One region of the Kitasatospora sp. NPDC097643 genome, then DNA from elsewhere that is predicted to be linked to it. Evidence: riboswitches for the same ligand, from Rfam matches in the RefSeq annotation. Region 1 holds a riboswitch; each other region holds the start of a gene.
The links. Region 1 has a riboswitch for cobalamin ahead of ABTY15_RS07470 (cobalamin biosynthesis protein). Riboswitches for the same ligand answer to the same signal wherever they lie in the genome.

Region 1 (4,167 bases):
CGGCCGCCGGCACCCCGCCCTCGATCAGCTTCCACAGCGCGTCGGTGTCCGCGTGTTCCTCGATCAGGTCGCCGAGCCGGTCCAGGCGGGCCTCGCGGGCCTCGGCGAACGAGGTGTCCGGCGCCGGGACGAACGCCCGGCCGGCCAACCCGGCGACCTCGCGCAGGAGTTCACGGCGGAACCCGTCGTTCTCCAGCGCGCCGTGCCAGGTCGTGCCCCAGACCGAGCCGACCCGGCAGCCGTCCAGGAACGGCTCCCCGCCCTCCACGGCGACGACCCCGTGATGGATCTCGTACCCCACCACCCGCTGCCCGAAGGCCTCGCCGACCGGCCGCCCGAGCACCTTCTCGGCGCCGAAGCGGACGTGCGTCGGCAGCAGTCCGAGCGCGGAGACCTCACCCGCCTTCGACTCCACCTCGTCGACGATCCCGCGCGCCAGCATCTGGTAGCCGCCGCAGACCCCGAGGATCGGCAGCCCGGCCGCCGCCCGCGCCTTCAGCGCCGGCTCCAGCCCGCGCTCGCGCAGCCAGGCGAGGTCCGCCACGGTGGCCCGGGTGCCGGGCAGTACCACCAGGTCGGCGTCGGCCAGCTCCTCCGGCCGGGTGGCCCAGCGCACCAGCACGCCCGGCTCCTGCGCCAGCGCGTCCACGTCGGTGAAGTTGGACAGCCGGGGGAAGCGCACCACGGCCACCCGGAGCACGTCCGCCCCGAGCGGCCCGCGCCCCTCGGCACGGTCCACCACGGTGGTCAGGTCCAGCGAGTCCTCGGCGTCCAGCCACAGCCCCGGCAGCATCGGCAGGGTGCCGAGCACCGGACGGCCGGTCAGGTCGTGCAGCATGTCCAGCCCGGGCGCCAGCAGCCGCGCGTCGCCTCGGAACTTGTTGACGAACCAGCCCGCCACGTGCCGCTGGTCCTCCGCCGACAGCAGCGCCAGCGTCCCGTACATCGCCGCGAACACGCCGCCCCGGTCGATGTCGCCGACCACCACCACCGGCAGGCCGGCCGCGGTGGCCAGGCCCATGTTGGCGATGTCCCGGTCCCGCAGGTTGATCTCGGCGGGCGAGCCGGCGCCCTCGCAGACCACCACGTCGAACCGGCGGCGCAGGTCCGCCAGGCACTCCAGCGCCCGCTCCAGCAGGACGGGCTTGCGCTCGCGGTAGTCCAGCGCGCCGACCTCGGCGACCGGCCGGCCCAGCAGCACCACCTGGCTGCGGCCGTCCGCGCCCGGCTTGAGCAGCACCGGGTTCATCGCCGCCTCCGGCTCCACCCGGGCGGCCTGCGCCTGCATCGCCTGGGCCCGGCCGATCTCGGCGCCGTCGGCGGTGACGAAGGAGTTCAGCGACATGTTCTGCGCCTTGAACGGCGCGACGCTCACCCCCTGCCGCGCCAGCCAGCGGCAGATGCCCGCGGTGACCACGCTCTTGCCCGCGTCCGAGGTCGTCCCGGCGACCAGCAGCGCATTCGTCACGCCTTGCCCCTCCTCATCAACGCCCGGATCGCCAGGTGCCCCGCGACCGTCGTACCCAGCGCCAGCGCACCCACCCGCCGGGAGAGCGTGCAGGCCCGCTCGATGTCGTCCACCGTCACCGGCCGCAGCTCCGCGCCCAGGACGGGCCGGTGCTCGACCCGCTCCCCGTAATTCAACGTCCCGCCCAGCCGGACCCCGACCGCGCCGGCGAAGGCCGACTCCGCCTGGCCCGCGTTCGGGCTGGGGTGCGCCGAGCCGTCCCGCCGCCAGACCCGCCAGGCCGTCCGCGGCTCGGGCGCGGCGGCCACCGTCAGCAGCGCGGTCAGCCGGGCGCCCGGCCAGCCCGCCACGTCGTCCAGCCGGGCCGAGGCCCAGCCGAACCGGGCGTAGCGCGGTGAGCGGTGGCCGACCATCGCGTCCAGGGTGTTCACGGCGCGGAACGCCAGCAGCCCGGGCGTGCCCGCCAGGGCGCCCCAGGTCAGCGCGTTCACCACGGCGTCGGCGGTGTTCTCGGCCACCGACTCGACGACGGCGCGGGCGATCTGCTGCTCGTCCAGCGCGCTCGGGTCCCGTCCGCACAGGTGCGGCAGCCGCTCGCGCGCGGCCGCGAGGTCGCCCGCGGCGAGGGAACGGCCGATGGTGCGGGCCTCCCGGGTCAGCGAGGTGCCGCCGAGCACCGTCCAGGTCGCGGCGGCCGCCAGCGCGGCCCGGCCCAGCGGGCGCCGGCCCACCGTCCGCTCCAGGGCGACGGCCCCGGCCGCGACCGCGCCCACGCACAGCGCCGTGTACGCGGCGCCGGTCGCCCGGTCGTCCCGCCAGATCCGTCGTTCCAGCCTGCCCGCGGCGCTGCCGAAGACGGCCACCGGGTGGCCGCGGCGGGGATCGGCGAAGCGGGCGTCGGCGAGCGCCCCCGCGACGGCGCCCAGCGCGAACGCGGCGGCGCCGACCAGCGGGCGTGCGGCGGTCAGCGGGCGTGCTGCGGTCAACGAGCGCGCGGCCCAGCGGCTCGGGCGTCGAGTAGCGGGCCCGGTCCGGGCAGCCTGCATCGCGTGCGTGTCCTCACTCAGGGTCCGCGCCCTGGCTCGACGTAGCGGGGGCGAGAGTCTCCTGGCTTCCGGGTCCGACGCACCCCCGGGCCTTCCAGCGGCATCTGACGGCCCGCCGTGGCATCGTCCGAACGTGCTCCCCGGTGACAGTGGCGGGACCGCGCCGGACTCGCACCGGCTTCCTCTGCATGCCTCCGTTTGGCCCCAGGATCCCATCACGCGCCCGAACCGGGAGTCAACCGAGGTCACGGAGGGGTTGGTCACACGATGGGCGCCCGCCGGCGGGCCGGATCCGCCCCGTCACTACCTCCGATCCCTGCGCCCGCAGGGGCATGACACCCTGTGCGATCGTCCAGCCGTCCGGAGGAACCTCCAGGGCCGCTTCGTGTGTTCGGCGGCTGGGGCCCCCGTCCACCGGCACCTACCGTTCGTTCCCATGCGACGCAGACAGCCCCCCGCCCTGCCGCCGGTGCCGTTCTCGCCCGCGGCCGCCCGCGCCCACCGGGCCGGCCTCGGCCTGACCCCCGAGCAGGTCGCCGAGGGCATGGCCGCCCACGGCGTCCGGCTGCTGCCCCACCACGTCCTCGCCTGGGAGAGCGGCGAGCTGCGCCCCACCGAGGAGGAGTTCATCGCCCTCGCCCGGGCGCTCTGGTGCCCGGCCGCCCAGCTCATGGGCGTCCGCCCGGCCCGGCTGCGCGACCACCGGGTCGCCCGCGAACTCGGCCAGGAGGCTGCCGCCCGTCGCATCGGCGTCGGCCTGGCCACCTACCAGCAGGCCGAACTCACCGGGAAGTGGGACGGCGACGAGGACCAGACCCACGCCCTCGCCCAGGTGCTCGGTCTGCGGCTGAGCGAGCTCGTCGAGGTGACGGGCCGTCGCGAGGCCCTCGACCAGCGGCTGCGCCAGTGCGTCGACGGCCGCTGGCAGGCCCAGCTCCGGGCCGTCGCCCGGATCGTGCCGGTGCACCAGGACGACCTCGCCGCCGTCCTGACGGTGCTCCAGCAGGAGAACCAGGTCTCCTCCCACTGGGGCGCCGGCGGCTGGGGCTCCCCGGCGCCCGCCGCCCGGCCCGAACCGGCACGGGAGCAGTCGCTCGCCGAACGGTTCTGGGAACTCCTCGGCCGGGCCCAGACCGACATCCCGGTCTGAGTCGCGGTCCGGTCGTCCCCCTGGTCGTGGTCCGGTCGTTCCCCCGTCGTGACCCGGACGGCCCAGCCCGGTGGCCCGCCGCCCGGCCCGCCGGTGAACTGGTGATCGAACGCCGTCCGGTCCGCCACCACCAGAGCGGGGCCGCCGAACAGAGCGGGGAAGCGATATGCGTTGGGGAACCGCGGCCGTCGTGGCGGCCGCCGCCGTCGGCGCCGGAGCCGCCATCCTGGTCATCGGCCGCCGGGCCTCCGAACGGATCGTCCACCCGGGGACCGCCGTCAAGGAGTCCGGAACCGGAACCGGATCCGGACCCGTCCTGATCCAGAGCCTGGGTGCCGGGCGGCTCACCTTCACCCCGCGCGCGGCCAGCCTGCGCCCCGGCCGCTGGGCCGTCGAATGGGAGGGTGGCGGCCACGCCGTCGTCGAGGACATCCTGCACAGCGACGAGCAGGGCGTCACCCGCCGCCTCGTCCGCGCCGACCGGGGCACCCTCGCCGCCGGCA
Region 2 (4,167 bases), on a different contig from region 1:
GATCCGTTGGGCGGGATGCGGCCGCTGCTGGAGGCGGGCGACGCCGTGCTGGGGTACGAGCCGGGCGGGCCGGAGGACGGCTTCGCGGACCACTGCTGGGTGTTGCACTCGATGTACGTGGGCGGGGAGCGGGTGCGCTGGGCCGATGTGCTGGCGGAGTCCGGCCGACGGCTCGCGGACTGGCCGTCCACCCTGTCGACGCGGGTGTTCGGCCCCGGGGTGCGGCCGGACGGCGTCGACTACCCGGACAGCGGCGAGCCCGACCGGGCGTGCCTGGAGCGGCTGGTGCAGATCCTGGCCCGGCACAGCGCCGAGGGCCCGGCGACGGAGTGCTACTGGGCGCAGGCGGCGATCGAGGACCTGGGGGATCCGGTCCCGGCGCACCGGGGCCGGCTGGCGGAGGCGGTGGCGCACCACGACGCCTGCCGGGGACCGGCCCGCTCGACCGGTCTGGCGTTCCCCGCCCACTGGTGGCCGCTGGACCGTTCCTGGTTCGTCCTCTCCGACTGGGACCTGAGCGCCACCGAGGTGTTCGGCTCGGAGGCGCTGATCGCGGACCTGCTGGCCGACGGCGAGCTGGAGGCCGTCCGCCATCCGCGCATCGCGGAGGCACCGCCCAGCCGGGCCGGGTGGCCGGTGTGATCGACCTGCCCCAGGGCTCCTGGTGGGACTGGGACGTCTGGTCGTGGTGCCCGGGCGAGCTGAGGCTGGCCGCCGGTTACGACCTGGCGTACCACCACGGCCTGGAGCTGGTGTTCGCCGACCCGCTGTACGTCCGCTGCCCGGCGGCCTTCCAGGATCCGGTGTTCCGCGCGCCGACGCCGCAGGAGCGAAGGCTGGTCGAGCGGCAGTGCGGCGAGCCGCCGGGTGTGCTGGTGGCCTTCGAGGCGGACGGCGCAGGCACGGAGCCGGCGAGCGGCCTGATCGCGGCGGGCAGTCTGGCCGTGGTCGTGGGAACGGTGCTGCGGTACGGAGGCGGTTGAGGCGGCCGCTCCGGGGAGAAAAACGGGTGGCCGGGCGGGCGCGACGGCACCATGATGCGGGCATGCGCACCTTCGAGGAACTGATCGCCGAGGCCGAGGCGGCGTCCGTGGACGGCTGGGACTTCTCCTGGCTGGACGGGCGCGCCACCGAACAGCGCCCGTCCTGGGGCTACCAGCGGCTGCTGGGCGAACGCCTGGCGCACGTCGAGGCGGCGCTGGACCTGCAGACGGGCGGCGGCGAGGTGCTGGCCGGGGCGGTACGGGCCGGCGGGATGCCGCGCACGATGGCCGCCACCGAGTCCTGGCCGCCGAACGTGGCGCGCGCCACCGGGCTGCTGCACCCGCTGGGCGCGGTCGTGGTGGCGGCCGCGGACGAGCCGCCGCTGCCGTTCGCCGACGCGGCCTTTGACCTGGTCAGCAGCCGGCACCCGGTGAAGCCCTGGTGGGCGGAGATCGCCCGGGTGCTGCGGCCGGGCGGCAGCTACTTCGCCCAGCACGTCGGGCCGGCCTCCGTCTTCGAGCTGGTGGAGTACTTCCTCGGCCCGCTGCCCGAGGCCCGCGAGGGCCGCCGCCCCGAGATCGAGAGCGCGGACGCGCGGGCCGCCGGGCTGGAGGTGGTGGACCTGCGCTCGGAGCGGCTGCGGATGGAGTTCTTCGACATCGGCGCGGTGGTGTACTTCCTGCGCAAGGTGATCTGGATGGTGCCGGGCTTCACCGTCGACGCGTACCGGGAGCGGCTGCGCGAGCTCGACGAGCAGATCCGCACCCAGGGCCCGTTCGTCGCGCACTCGGCCCGCTTCCTGATCGAGGCGCGCAGGTAGATCGACCCTGCCGCGCACGCCCGACACCTCGACGCGCACCTGACCGTCGGCCGGGTCACGCGGACGCGTTTCGTGGTTTCCGCGTCAGTTCGCGTTGCCTGCCCCTAAGCTGACCGGGCAGCTGGTTCGCCCTGTCCGCCAGGCAGGCGCGTCGCAAGAGGGAACCCGGTGGGAATCCGGGACTGCCCCGCAGCGGTGAGCGGGAACGACCGCCGTCATACGCACTGGGCCCGACCGGGCCTGGGAAGCGACGGCCAGTAGGTGTCCGCCCTTCACAGGGTGGGCGTGCCCGCGAGTCCGAAGACCTGCCCGCTGCCCGCCCGCGGACCATCCGCGCGCGGATATCCGGTGACCTCGAGGGCGGGTCGGCGACCACACCAGGCGGATCAGGCACGCATGTCCACGGCGGCCGCCGTCCGGTTCGTCATCCCTTCGCGCCCTCCTCCCGTCCCCGGGTACTTGAGGAGAAAGACTCGCGAAGGAGAGTCCCTTGACCACGAAGTCCGCAGCCGCGGCAACCCTCGCCACCGCGTACGGCTACCCCCGCCAGGGCCGGGGCCGGGAGCTCAAGAAGGCCATCGAGGGGTACTGGAAGGGCACGGTCACTGCCGGGGCGCTGCTGGCCACGGCCGCCGACCTGCGCCGTGCGAACTGGCGGCAGCTCGCCGACTCCGGCATCGAGGAGGTCCCGACCGGTGACTTCTCGCTGTACGACCACGTGCTGGACACCACGGTCGCCGTCGGCGCGATCCCGGCCCGGCACCGGGACGCGGTCGAGGCCGACGCGCTGGACGGGTACTTCGCCATGGCGCGCGGCACCCAGGAGGTGGCGCCGCTGGAGATGACCAAGTGGTTCGACACCAACTACCACTATCTGGTCCCGGAGTTGGGGCCGGACACGGTCTTCGCGGCGAGCCCGGCCAAGGCGGTCGGCGAGCTCAGGGAGGCCCTGGCGCTCGGCCACGACGCCCGGCCCGTACTGGTCGGCCCCGTCACCTACCTGCTGCTCGCCAAGCCGGCGCCCGGTGTGGACGAGGACTTCCAGCCGATCACGTTGCTGGACCGGCTGCTGCCCGTTTACGCGCAGTTGCTCGCCGACCTCAAGGCCGCCGGAGCCACCTGGGTCCAGTTGGACGAACCCGCCTTGGTGCAGGACCGCACCCCGGCCGAACTGGGTGCCGCGGCCCGCGCCTACCGCGACCTCGGGGCGCTCGCCGACCGGCCGCAGCTGCTGGTCGCGAGCTACTTCGATCGCCTCGGTGACGCCCTGCCGGTGCTCGCCAAGGCCCCGGTCGAGGGCCTGGCACTGGACTTCACGGGCCCGGCCGCCGCCAACCTGGACGACCTCGCCGCCGTCGGCGGGCTGCCCGGCAAGCGGCTGGTGGCCGGGGTGATCGACGGGCGCAACGTCTGGATCAATGACCTGGAGAAGTCACTGGCCACCCTGGCGACCCTGCTCGGCCTCGCCGACCGGGTCGACGTCGCCCAGTCCTGCTCCCTCCTGCACGTGCCGATCGACGCCACGCTCGAACGCGACATCGATCCGCAGATCGCCCGCTGGCTGGCCTTCGCCAGGCAGAAGGCCGCCGAGACGGCACTGCTGGCCCGCGGCCTGCGCGAGGGCACCGGCGCGATCACCGCCGAACTCGCCGCGAACCGCGCCGACCTGGCCTCCCGAGCCCACTCGCCGATCACCCGCGACCCGGCCGTCCGGGCCCGCGCCGCCGCCGTCACCGCGGACGACGCCCGCCGGGCCCAGCCCTACCCTGTCAGGGCCGAGGCCCAGCGCGCCCGGCTCGGCCTGCCGCTGCTGCCGACCACCACCATCGGCTCCTTCCCGCAGACCGGCGAACTGCGCATCGCCCGAGCTGATCTGACGGCGGGTCGGATCGGTGCGGAGGCGTACCGCGAGCGGATGGAGGCCGAGGTCCGCGAGGTCATCGCCTACCAGGAGAAGGCCGGACTGGACGTGCTGGTGCACGGCGAGCCCGAACGCAACGACATGGTCCAGTACTTCGCCGAGCAGCTCACCGGCTACCTGGCCACCCGGCACGGCTGGGTGCAGTCCTACGGCACCCGGTACGTGCGGCCGCCGGTCCTCGCCGGGGACATCTCCCGGTCGCACCCGATGACGGTGGACTGGTTCCGCTACGCCCAGGGCCTGACCGACCGCCCGGTCAAGGGCATGCTCACCGGCCCGGTCACCATGCTCGCCTGGTCCTTCGTCCGTGACGACCAGCCGCTCGCCGACACCGCCCGCCAGGTCGCCCTCGCGCTGCGCGACGAGGTCACCGACCTGGAGGCCGCGGGTGCCGCGGTCGTCCAGGTGGACGAGCCGGCCCTGCGCGAGACCCTCCCGCTGC
Region 3 (4,167 bases), on a different contig from region 1:
GCCCTTCTTCATCAGCGAGACCGCCTCCGAACAGGGCAAGCGCCAGCTCGCGGACATCGACCAGCTGTTCTCCGGGCTGGAGGCGCACGACGACGTCATCGGCTTCATCTGGTTCAACATCGTCAAGCGGGCGGACTGGCGCATCGAGGCCGTCCCGGAGACCCTCGCCGCCTTCAAGCACCGCGTGGCAGACCCCCGCTACGGCTTCGACATCCGGAACCCATGATGACCACCGAGCCCGAGTTCTCCCCCGCCTTCTCCCCCGCCGCGGCCGCCGACGTCCACCCCGACGACGAGCCCGTACCCGCCGCCCCCGAGCCCGACGACCAGGCCGTCGAGCTGGCGCCGTACACCATCCCCGAGGTCGCCGCGATCGGCTGGGACCCGGCCCCCAGCCCCCGCCGCCGCTGGATCGCCCGCGGCCTGCTGGCCGCCGTGCTGACCGTCCAGGCCGCGCTGTCGCTGCGCCTGCTGGCCGCCGCGCACCCCGACGAGGCGGTGGCGATGGTGGCCGGCCGCCAGCAGCTCTCCCACCTGCTCGACGGCGCCACCGTGACCACCGACCTGGTCGACCGGATCGCCGGCTCGCCCTGGCTCTACCCGCCGCTGGCCGGGGCGGCCGCCAACGCCGGCGGCGTCTTCGGCGCCCGGACGCTCAGCCTCGCCTTCGCCCTGGTCACCACGGTGCTCCTGTACTCGCTCACCCGCCGGCTCTTCAACGAGCGGGTCGCCATCTGCGGCATCGCCGCGTACGCGGTCGTGCAGTCCACCGTCGTGGTCGGCTACTACGCCGCCCCCGAGGCGCTCGCCGTGCTCCTGGTCGCCCTGGCGGCCTGGACGGTGGTGTTCACCGCCCGCCGCCCGGTGGCCCTGGTCCTGCTCGCCGCCCCGGCCGCCGCCCTGGCCGCCGCGGTCGCCTACTCGGCCGTGTTCGCGCTGCCCGCCCTGCTGGTGCTGGCCGTGGCCACCGCCTGGCCGCACCGGCGGCTCGGCCCGGCCCTGCTGCGCGGTCTGCTGCTGGCCGCCGCCACGGCCGGCGCCCTGCTGCCCTTCGGCCTGCTGGACGACGTCCTGACCTGGTCCCCCGGGCTCGGCCACGCCGCCCGCCCGTTCGGCGAGACCCTGCTGTACGTCGCCCAGTGGGGCGGCCTGTTCACCGTCCTCGCGGTGGCCGGCGCGATCGCCTACGTCCGGCGCGAGCAGCTGAACGAGTCGCCCGAGAACGGCGGCCTCACCGCCACCCGGGCCCAGCGCGCACTGCTGGGCCTGGCCCTGACCGCCACCGCGCTGCTCGTCCCGGCCGTCCACCTGGGGCTCGGCACCTCCCAGACGATGTTCCGGCACCTCGGGTACGGGCTGCTGCTCGCCACCCCGGTCGCCGGGATGGGGCTGACCCGGCTGGTCGGCGCGCACTTCCGCCACCCCCAGCTGGGCATCCTGGTCTGGGTCGCGCTGCTCGCGCTCGGCCTCGAACAGTCCTCCCTGCGCTACCAGAGCGGCCCCGACTCCGGCCGGCTGCTCGCGGTGCTGCGGCTGCACTCCACCCCGCAGGGCCGCTACCTCACCGAGGTCGACGGGCTCGCCGACTACTACCTGGTCGCCGTCGGCGCGCCCGGGCAGTGGGTCCCGGCGCGGCACGGCACCGACTACCGGGACGCCGCCGGGGTCCAGCACCACGGCGACGAGGGCAGCGCGGCCGCGATCCGGGACGGCCAGTACGCCATGGTCGTCCTCGACAGCACCGCGCCGAGCGCCACGGACCGGGCTCTGACGGCCGCGCTGGCCACCGCCGGGCACTACCGGCTGATCGCCCAGTTCACCTCCCCGACGGGCGACTCCAGCACCTACCGGGTCTACCTGAAGTACTGACCGGGGCCGGTCCGAAGGGCCGGCCCGGGCCTGCCTGAAGGGCTGGCCCAGGCCCGCCTGAAGGGCCGACCCAGGCCCGCCTGAAGGGCTGACCGGGCCGGTCTGAAGGCCTGACAGCCCGCCGGACCGGCCTCGGCACTCGACACGGCAGCCACTACATATGGTGCCGCCGCAGTCCCTCGCCACTACATGTATGCTCACTCCTGCTGTCGACGCAGGGGAACCCGGTGGGAGTCCGGGACTGCCCCGCAGCGGTGTGCGGGCGGCCCACCAGGCCGAGCCCGCGAGTCCGAGTACCTGCCGACGGCGTGCCACCCGGCCCTCCCGCAGAGGCCGCGCCAGCACGAGCAGTACCTTCCGGGCCTCGCGGGCGGGCCGGGGATGCCACCGTCGCGCGACGCGCTCCGCGTTCGCGCCATGCTCCCCTGCCCCGAACGGTCCGGTGCCCCGATCACCGCCGCCGATCGCCGCCAGGAGAGAGCGCCTTGACCACCGCTGCCTCAGCCACCCTGCCCACCCAGGGTTCCGGTACCGCCCCCGCCGACCCGACGGTCTCCGACCCCGGCGGCGCGCTGCTGCGGCTGCTCACCGACCGCAGCGTCGATCTCCCCCAGGTGGACCCCGGCCATGTCGCCGCCGCCGCGCTGCGCGGCCGCCACGCCGGCTCGGACTTCGCCGAGCTGCGCGGGCTGGCCGTGGACGCCGCCGCGTCGATGATCGCCGAGGACCCCCAGTACTCGAAGCTCGCCGCCCGCCTGCTCGCCCTGGAGATCGTGGACGAGGCGAACAGCCAGGGCGCGGTGTCCTTCGCCGCCTCGATCGCCGTCGGCCACGCCGAGGGCCTGATCGGCGACACCACCGCCGCCTTCGTCGCCAAGCACGCCGCCGCCCTCGACGCGCTGATCGACCCGCAGGGCGACGACCGCTTCGAGTACTTCGGCCTGCGCACCGTGCAGTCCCGCTACCTGCTGCGCCACCCGATCACCCGCAAGGTCGTCGAGACCCCGCAGCACTTCCTGCTCCGCGTCGCCTGTGGCCTGGCAGTCGGCGACACCGAGCAGTCCGTGGCCGAGGTCGCCGAGCTGTACCGCCTGATGAGCCGGCTGGAGTACCTGACCTCCTCGCCGACCCTGTTCAACTCCGGCACCCGGCACCCGCAGATGTCCAGCTGCTACCTGCTCGACTCGCCGCTGGACAACCTCGACTCGATCTACAACCGGTACGCGCAGATCGCCCGGCTGTCCAAGCACGCCGGCGGCATCGGCCTGTCCTACTCGCGCATCCGCTCGCGCGGCAGCCTGATCCGCGGCACCAACGGCAAGTCCAACGGCATCGTGCCGTTCCTGCGCACCCTCGACTCCTCGGTCGCCGCCGTCAACCAGGGCGGCCGCCGCAAGGGCGCGGCCTGCGTCTACCTGGAGACCTGGCACGCCGACATCGAGGAGTTCCTGGAGCTGCGCGACAACACCGGTGAGGAGGCGCGGCGCACCCACAACCTCAACCTGGCGCACTGGATCCCGGACGAGTTCATGCGCCGGGTCAACGCCAACGCCGACTGGTCGCTGTTCTCCCCGGCCGACGTGCCCGAGCTGGTCGACCTGTGGGGCGCCGACTTCGACGAGGCGTACCGCAAGGCCGAGCTGGCCGGCAAGGCCGTCCGCACCATCCCGGCGCAGACCCTGTACGCCCGGATGATGCGCACCCTCGCGCAGACCGGCAACGGCTGGATGACCTTCAAGGACGCCTCCAACCGGGCCGCCAACCAGACCGCGCTGCCGGGTCGCACGGTGCACTCGTCCAACCTGTGCACCGAGATCCTGGAGGTCACCGACGACTCCGAGACCGCCGTCTGCAACCTGGGGTCGGTCAACCTCGGTGCGCACGTGGCTGACGGGGCTTCGGCTGCGGACCTGCTCGGCGCGATGGACTGGGAGCGGCTGGACGCCACCGTGCGGACCGCCGTGACCTTCCTCGACCGCGTGGTGGACATCAACTTCTACCCGACGGTTGAGGCGGGCACCTCCAACTCGCGCTGGCGGCCGGTGGGCCTCGGCGTGATGGGCCTCCAGGACGTCTTCTTCAAGCTGCGGATCGACTTCGACTCCGCCGAGGCGAAGGCTCTCTCCACCCTCATCGCCGAGCGCATCATGCTCACCGCGTACGAGCGCTCCGCCGACCTGGCCGAGCAGCTCGGTCGCCACGAGGCGTACGGCGAGACCCGCGCGGCCCGCGGCGAGCTGCACATCGACCACTTCCCGTCCGCCGCGCCGCAGTGGGCCGACCGCTGGGCAGCGCTGC
Region 4 (4,167 bases), on a different contig from region 1:
GGGTGCGCGGCGTCGAAGGAGACGGTGTTGCCGGCCGGCACCACGTGCTCGCGTTCGCCGTGCACCAGGGTCAGCTCCCCCTGCTCGACCCGGATGATCTCCATCGTCCCCACCGGGTGCGCCTCCGCGGAGTACCCTTCGCCGGGCTCCATCCGCCAGGCCCACAGCTCCAGCGGCCCGGGCGCCTCGACCCCGTTGAGCAGGGTGCCGGTGCCGCCGGACGGCCCGGTCCACAGCGGGACGGCCTGCTCCTCGGGCACGATCCGCACCCCCGGCCCCTCCTCGTAGTCGAGCAGCCGCGCGATCGAGACGCCGAGCGCGTCGGCCAGCCGGACGACGGTGGCCACGCTGGGGTTGGTGCGGTCCTGCTCGATCTGGACGATCATGCCGCGGCTGACGCCGGAGCGGGCGGCGAGGGCGTCCAGGGTGTGGCCGCGCTCGGCGCGCAGCCTCCGGAGGTTCCGGGCGAGGGCCTGGGAGACGAGATCGGGGTCCGGCACGCGGGCAGTCCTTGAAGTCCTCGGTGCGAAATGGTCACGGCAAAGTGCAAAATCTTGTTCGATAAGTTCAGTTCAGTGCACTACGCTGCCATCCCGGCAACAAAGTCCACCCGACTGTACTGCGGAGTGCATTGTGCTGTCCTCACTTCCCCCCTGCCCTGCCGGCGCGCTCCGGTGACCGCCGTCCTCGCCCTCAGTGCCAGCCTGCTCTGGGGCGTGGCCGACTTCGGCGGCGGCGTGCTCGCCCGGCGGCTGCCCGCGCTCACCGTGGTGGTCGTCTCCCAACTGATGGCGGCCGCCGTCCTGCTGCTCGCCGTGCTCGCCACCGGCAGCTGGACCGACGCCTCCCCCGCCCTCTGGTACGCCGTCGCCGCCGGGGTGATCGGCCCGTTCGCCATCCTCGCCTTCTACCGGGCGCTGGCACTCGGGCCGATGGGCGTGGTCTCCCCGCTGACCACCGTCGGCATCGCGGTGCCGGTCGGCGTCGGGCTCGCGCTCGGCGACCGGCCCGGCCTGCCCCAGCTCGCCGGGATCGCGGTGGCCCTGGCCGGTGTGGTGCTGGCCGCCGGGCCCGAGCGCGGCGGTCCGACGGCCGCCCGCAAGGCGCTGCTGCTCACCCTGGGCGCCGCCTTCGGCTTCGGCTCGTGCATGGCGCTGATCGCCCACGCCACCACCGGCGGGCTGCTGCTCGCGCTCTGCGTCCAGCGGCTCTGCAACGTCGCCGTCGGCGGCACCACGCTGCTGGTCACGCTGCGCGGCGCGCGGCCCGCCGGCCTGCTGCCCCGGCTGCGGGCCGGGCTGCCCGCCCTCACCGCGGTCGGCCTGGCCGACGTCGCCGCCAACGGCGTCTACGCGCTGGCCTCGAACGGCGGCTCGGCGGCCGCCGCCGCCGTGCTCGCCTCGCTCTACCCCGTGGTCACCGCACTGATGGCGCGCGGGGTGCTCAAGGAGCGGTTGCGCCCGGTCCAGGTGGTCGGCGCCGGGCTCGCCGTGGCGGGGACACTGCTGCTCGCCGCCTCCTGACCGACGGTCACTGCTCGGCCGGCGCCCAGCGCTTCTCGACCCCGGCCAGCTTCCAGTAGCCGATCGCCACCGCCCAGACCACCACGAACAGCCCGGCGATCGCGTAGCCGACGTTGTCCAGCGAGATGTCCGCGATCCAGCCGCTGACCGGGTCGCTCAGACCGAGCTTTTCGTGCAGCACGGTGACCAGCTCGATGGTGCCGATGATGAACGCCACCGCGATCGACAGCCCGGTGATGGTCAGGTTGTAGTAGACCTTCCGCACCGGGTTGGAGAACGCCCACTGGTAGGCGAAGTTCATGAACGTCCCGTCCAGCGTGTCGAACAGGCTCATCCCGGCCGCGAACAGCAGCGGCAGGCAGGCGATCGCGTACCAGGGCAGCCCGGAGGCCGCGCCCGAACCGGCCATCACCATCAGGGTGACCTCGGTCGCGGTGTCGAAGCCCAGGCCGAGCACCATGCCCACCGGGAACATCTGCCCCGGCCGGGTGATCGACTTCGTCGCCCGGTTCAGCACCCGGGCCATGAAGCCGCGCGAGTCGAGGTGCTGCTCCAGCTCCGCCTCGTCGTACTGCCCGGCCCGCATCGCCCGGAACACCTTCAGGATGCCCAGCAGCGCGGCCAGGTTGAGCGCGCCGATCAGGTAGAGGAAGACGCCGGAGGTGCTGGTGCCGATCATGCCGAGCCACTTGTGCGTGGTCGACTCGTCGTCCATCAGGGTGTCGGCCAGCTGAGCGCCGCCCGCCACCAGGGCGGCCATGATGACCACCATCGAGGAGTGTCCGAGGGCGAACCAGAAGCCCACCGAGACCGGCCGCTTGCCGTCCGCCATCAGCTTGCGGGTGGTGTTGTCGATCACCGCGATGTGGTCGGCGTCGAAGGCGTGCCGCATACCGAGGGTGTACGCGGTGATACCCAGGCCCACCCCGAAGACCTGGGTACCCACCGCGTAGTTCCGGGGCGCGACCAGGAAGATGAGCGTCCCGAAGGCCACCACGTGCATGGCCAGGATCACCCCCATCAACCCGGCCGTGCGGAGGGTGTCCTCGCGCTTCCAGCGGAAGGACGGCAGGACGGACGACGTCGCCGCGGCCGTGGGGGCCGCGGTTTCGGGCAGGGTCATCTCGGGATCACGCTCCAGCACCTCGTGGAAAGACGGTCGTGAGATGCCGTGGCCGGTCTCCTGGCTCCCGGGGATCCGTACCCGCCTTCCCAGGCGCGCGAGGCGCCCAGTGGCGTCGTGGGTACGGACGGACTCCATCGCTGCCGATGGCCCCGGTCACAGTGGCGAGGGCCGCTCCGGACTGGGACCCCTGAGGGTCCGTCACCGGTCTTCCCGAGCACCACGGCGGGCAACACCGTAGGGGTGCGGAGCAGGCCGGTGCAAGGCTGCACACCTGCGCAGGTGTTCAGGATCACAGCCCCTGGCCTGCAAGAATGTCCCCATGCATCTCGTACCGGCCGACCGCGCGGACCACCGCACCATCGACGGGCACCGGGTCTGCGAGGCCATCGCCGCCATCGGCGACACCGCGCACGTCCGGTCCTGGTCCGAGCGGTTCTCCCTGCTCGCCGACCCCGGCCGGCTGGCCCTGCTGCTCGCGCTGCACCGGGCCGGCCCGCTCGCCGTCACCGACCTCGCCGTCGCCACCGGCATGCGCGACCCCGCCGTCTCCCAGGCGCTGCGGCTGCTGCGCACGGCCGGCGTGGTCACCGGCGACAAGGACGGACGAGTGGTGCGCTACCGGCTCGTGGACGAGGCCATGCGCCCCCTGCTGGACGAGTGCACCGCCGCCGAACACCACGAGCCGGTCACCGGGCCCACCGCGGCGGCCGGCTGACCGACACTCGGGAAACGCACCCCGGGGCGGCACCCCGGATGAGTACGATCATGGTGTGCCGTCCCGCCCCCACGCCTGGCCCGCCGACCGTTGGAACACCCGACCGGTCAAGGCCCGCGTGCTGGCGGTCGCCCGCACCCTCACCTCGGCCACCCGCGTCCTGGACGTCCTCACCCTGCTGAACCCCGACGGCATCGCCCGGTACTTCACCGTCAACCCCGGCTCCGCCTTCGCCGACCGCGCCCTGGACGACTACGTCCGCGGACTGCCCGGCTTCACCGTGCTGGACTGGGAGGACGCCGTCCGGCACCGCTTCGACCTGGCCGTCGCCTGCGCCGTCCACTCCTCCATGCACCGCCTGGACGCCCGCCTGGTCGTCCTCCCGCACGGCGCCGGCTACAACCGGCTGGTGACCGAGTCCACCGGCGACACGGTCAGCGCCGCCGGCCTCTCCCGCAACGAACTCACCCACCGCGGGCGGGTGTTCGTGGACGTCCTCGGCCTCTCCCACCCCGAGCAGCTGGACCGCCTGCGGGTCTCCTGCCCCGAGGCCGTGGACGTCGCCCGGGTGGTCGGCGACCCGTGCTTCGACCGGATGCTGCGCAGCCACCGCTCCCGCGACGCCTACCGCGCCGCGCTCGGCGCCGTCGACGGCCGACGGCTCGTCGTCGTCAACTCCACCTGGAGCGAGCACTCGTTATTCGGCCGCCACCCCGACCTGCCGCAACGCCTGGTCCGCCGGCTCCCCGCCGACGAGTACACCGTGGCCGTCGTCCTGCACCCCAACATCTGGAGCCGGCACG

Region 2: linked by a shared signal. The riboswitch ahead of metE (5-methyltetrahydropteroyltriglutamate--homocysteine S-methyltransferase) and the one ahead of ABTY15_RS07470 (cobalamin biosynthesis protein) in region 1 are both predicted to bind cobalamin.
Region 3: linked by a shared signal. The riboswitch ahead of ABTY15_RS04225 (ribonucleoside-diphosphate reductase subunit alpha) and the one ahead of ABTY15_RS07470 (cobalamin biosynthesis protein) in region 1 are both predicted to bind cobalamin.
Region 4: linked by a shared signal. The riboswitch ahead of nicT (Nickel transporter NicT) and the one ahead of ABTY15_RS07470 (cobalamin biosynthesis protein) in region 1 are both predicted to bind cobalamin.

Annotation. Positions count from the first base shown of each region.
Region 1 is NZ_JBEOSA010000007.1:130,631-134,797, forward strand. It holds gene ABTY15_RS07465 (cobyric acid synthase) at 1-1,468, opposite strand, end outside; gene ABTY15_RS07470 (cobalamin biosynthesis protein) at 1,465-2,454, opposite strand; cobalamin riboswitch at 2,570-2,698, opposite strand; gene ABTY15_RS07475 (helix-turn-helix domain-containing protein) at 2,951-3,664, shown strand; gene ABTY15_RS07480 (alpha/beta hydrolase) at 3,831-4,167, shown strand, end outside.
Region 2 is NZ_JBEOSA010000045.1:36,582-40,748, reverse strand. It holds gene ABTY15_RS25705 (hypothetical protein) at 7-642, shown strand; gene ABTY15_RS25700 (hypothetical protein) at 639-983, shown strand; gene ABTY15_RS25695 (methyltransferase domain-containing protein) at 1,046-1,804, shown strand; cobalamin riboswitch at 1,910-2,131, shown strand; gene metE (5-methyltetrahydropteroyltriglutamate--homocysteine S-methyltransferase) at 2,295-4,167, shown strand, end outside.
Region 3 is NZ_JBEOSA010000004.1:9,452-13,618, reverse strand. It holds gene ABTY15_RS04235 (glycoside hydrolase family 26 protein) at 1-226, shown strand, start outside; gene ABTY15_RS04230 (glycosyltransferase family 39 protein) at 226-1,869, shown strand; cobalamin riboswitch at 2,059-2,188, shown strand; gene ABTY15_RS04225 (ribonucleoside-diphosphate reductase subunit alpha) at 2,379-4,167, shown strand, end outside.
Region 4 is NZ_JBEOSA010000055.1:45,355-49,521, forward strand. It holds gene ABTY15_RS28990 (helix-turn-helix domain-containing protein) at 1-500, opposite strand, end outside; gene ABTY15_RS28995 (EamA family transporter) at 675-1,523, shown strand; gene nicT (Nickel transporter NicT) at 1,531-2,646, opposite strand; cobalamin riboswitch at 2,680-2,886, opposite strand; gene ABTY15_RS29005 (ArsR/SmtB family transcription factor) at 2,969-3,364, shown strand; gene ABTY15_RS29010 (CDP-glycerol glycerophosphotransferase family protein) at 3,420-4,167, shown strand, end outside.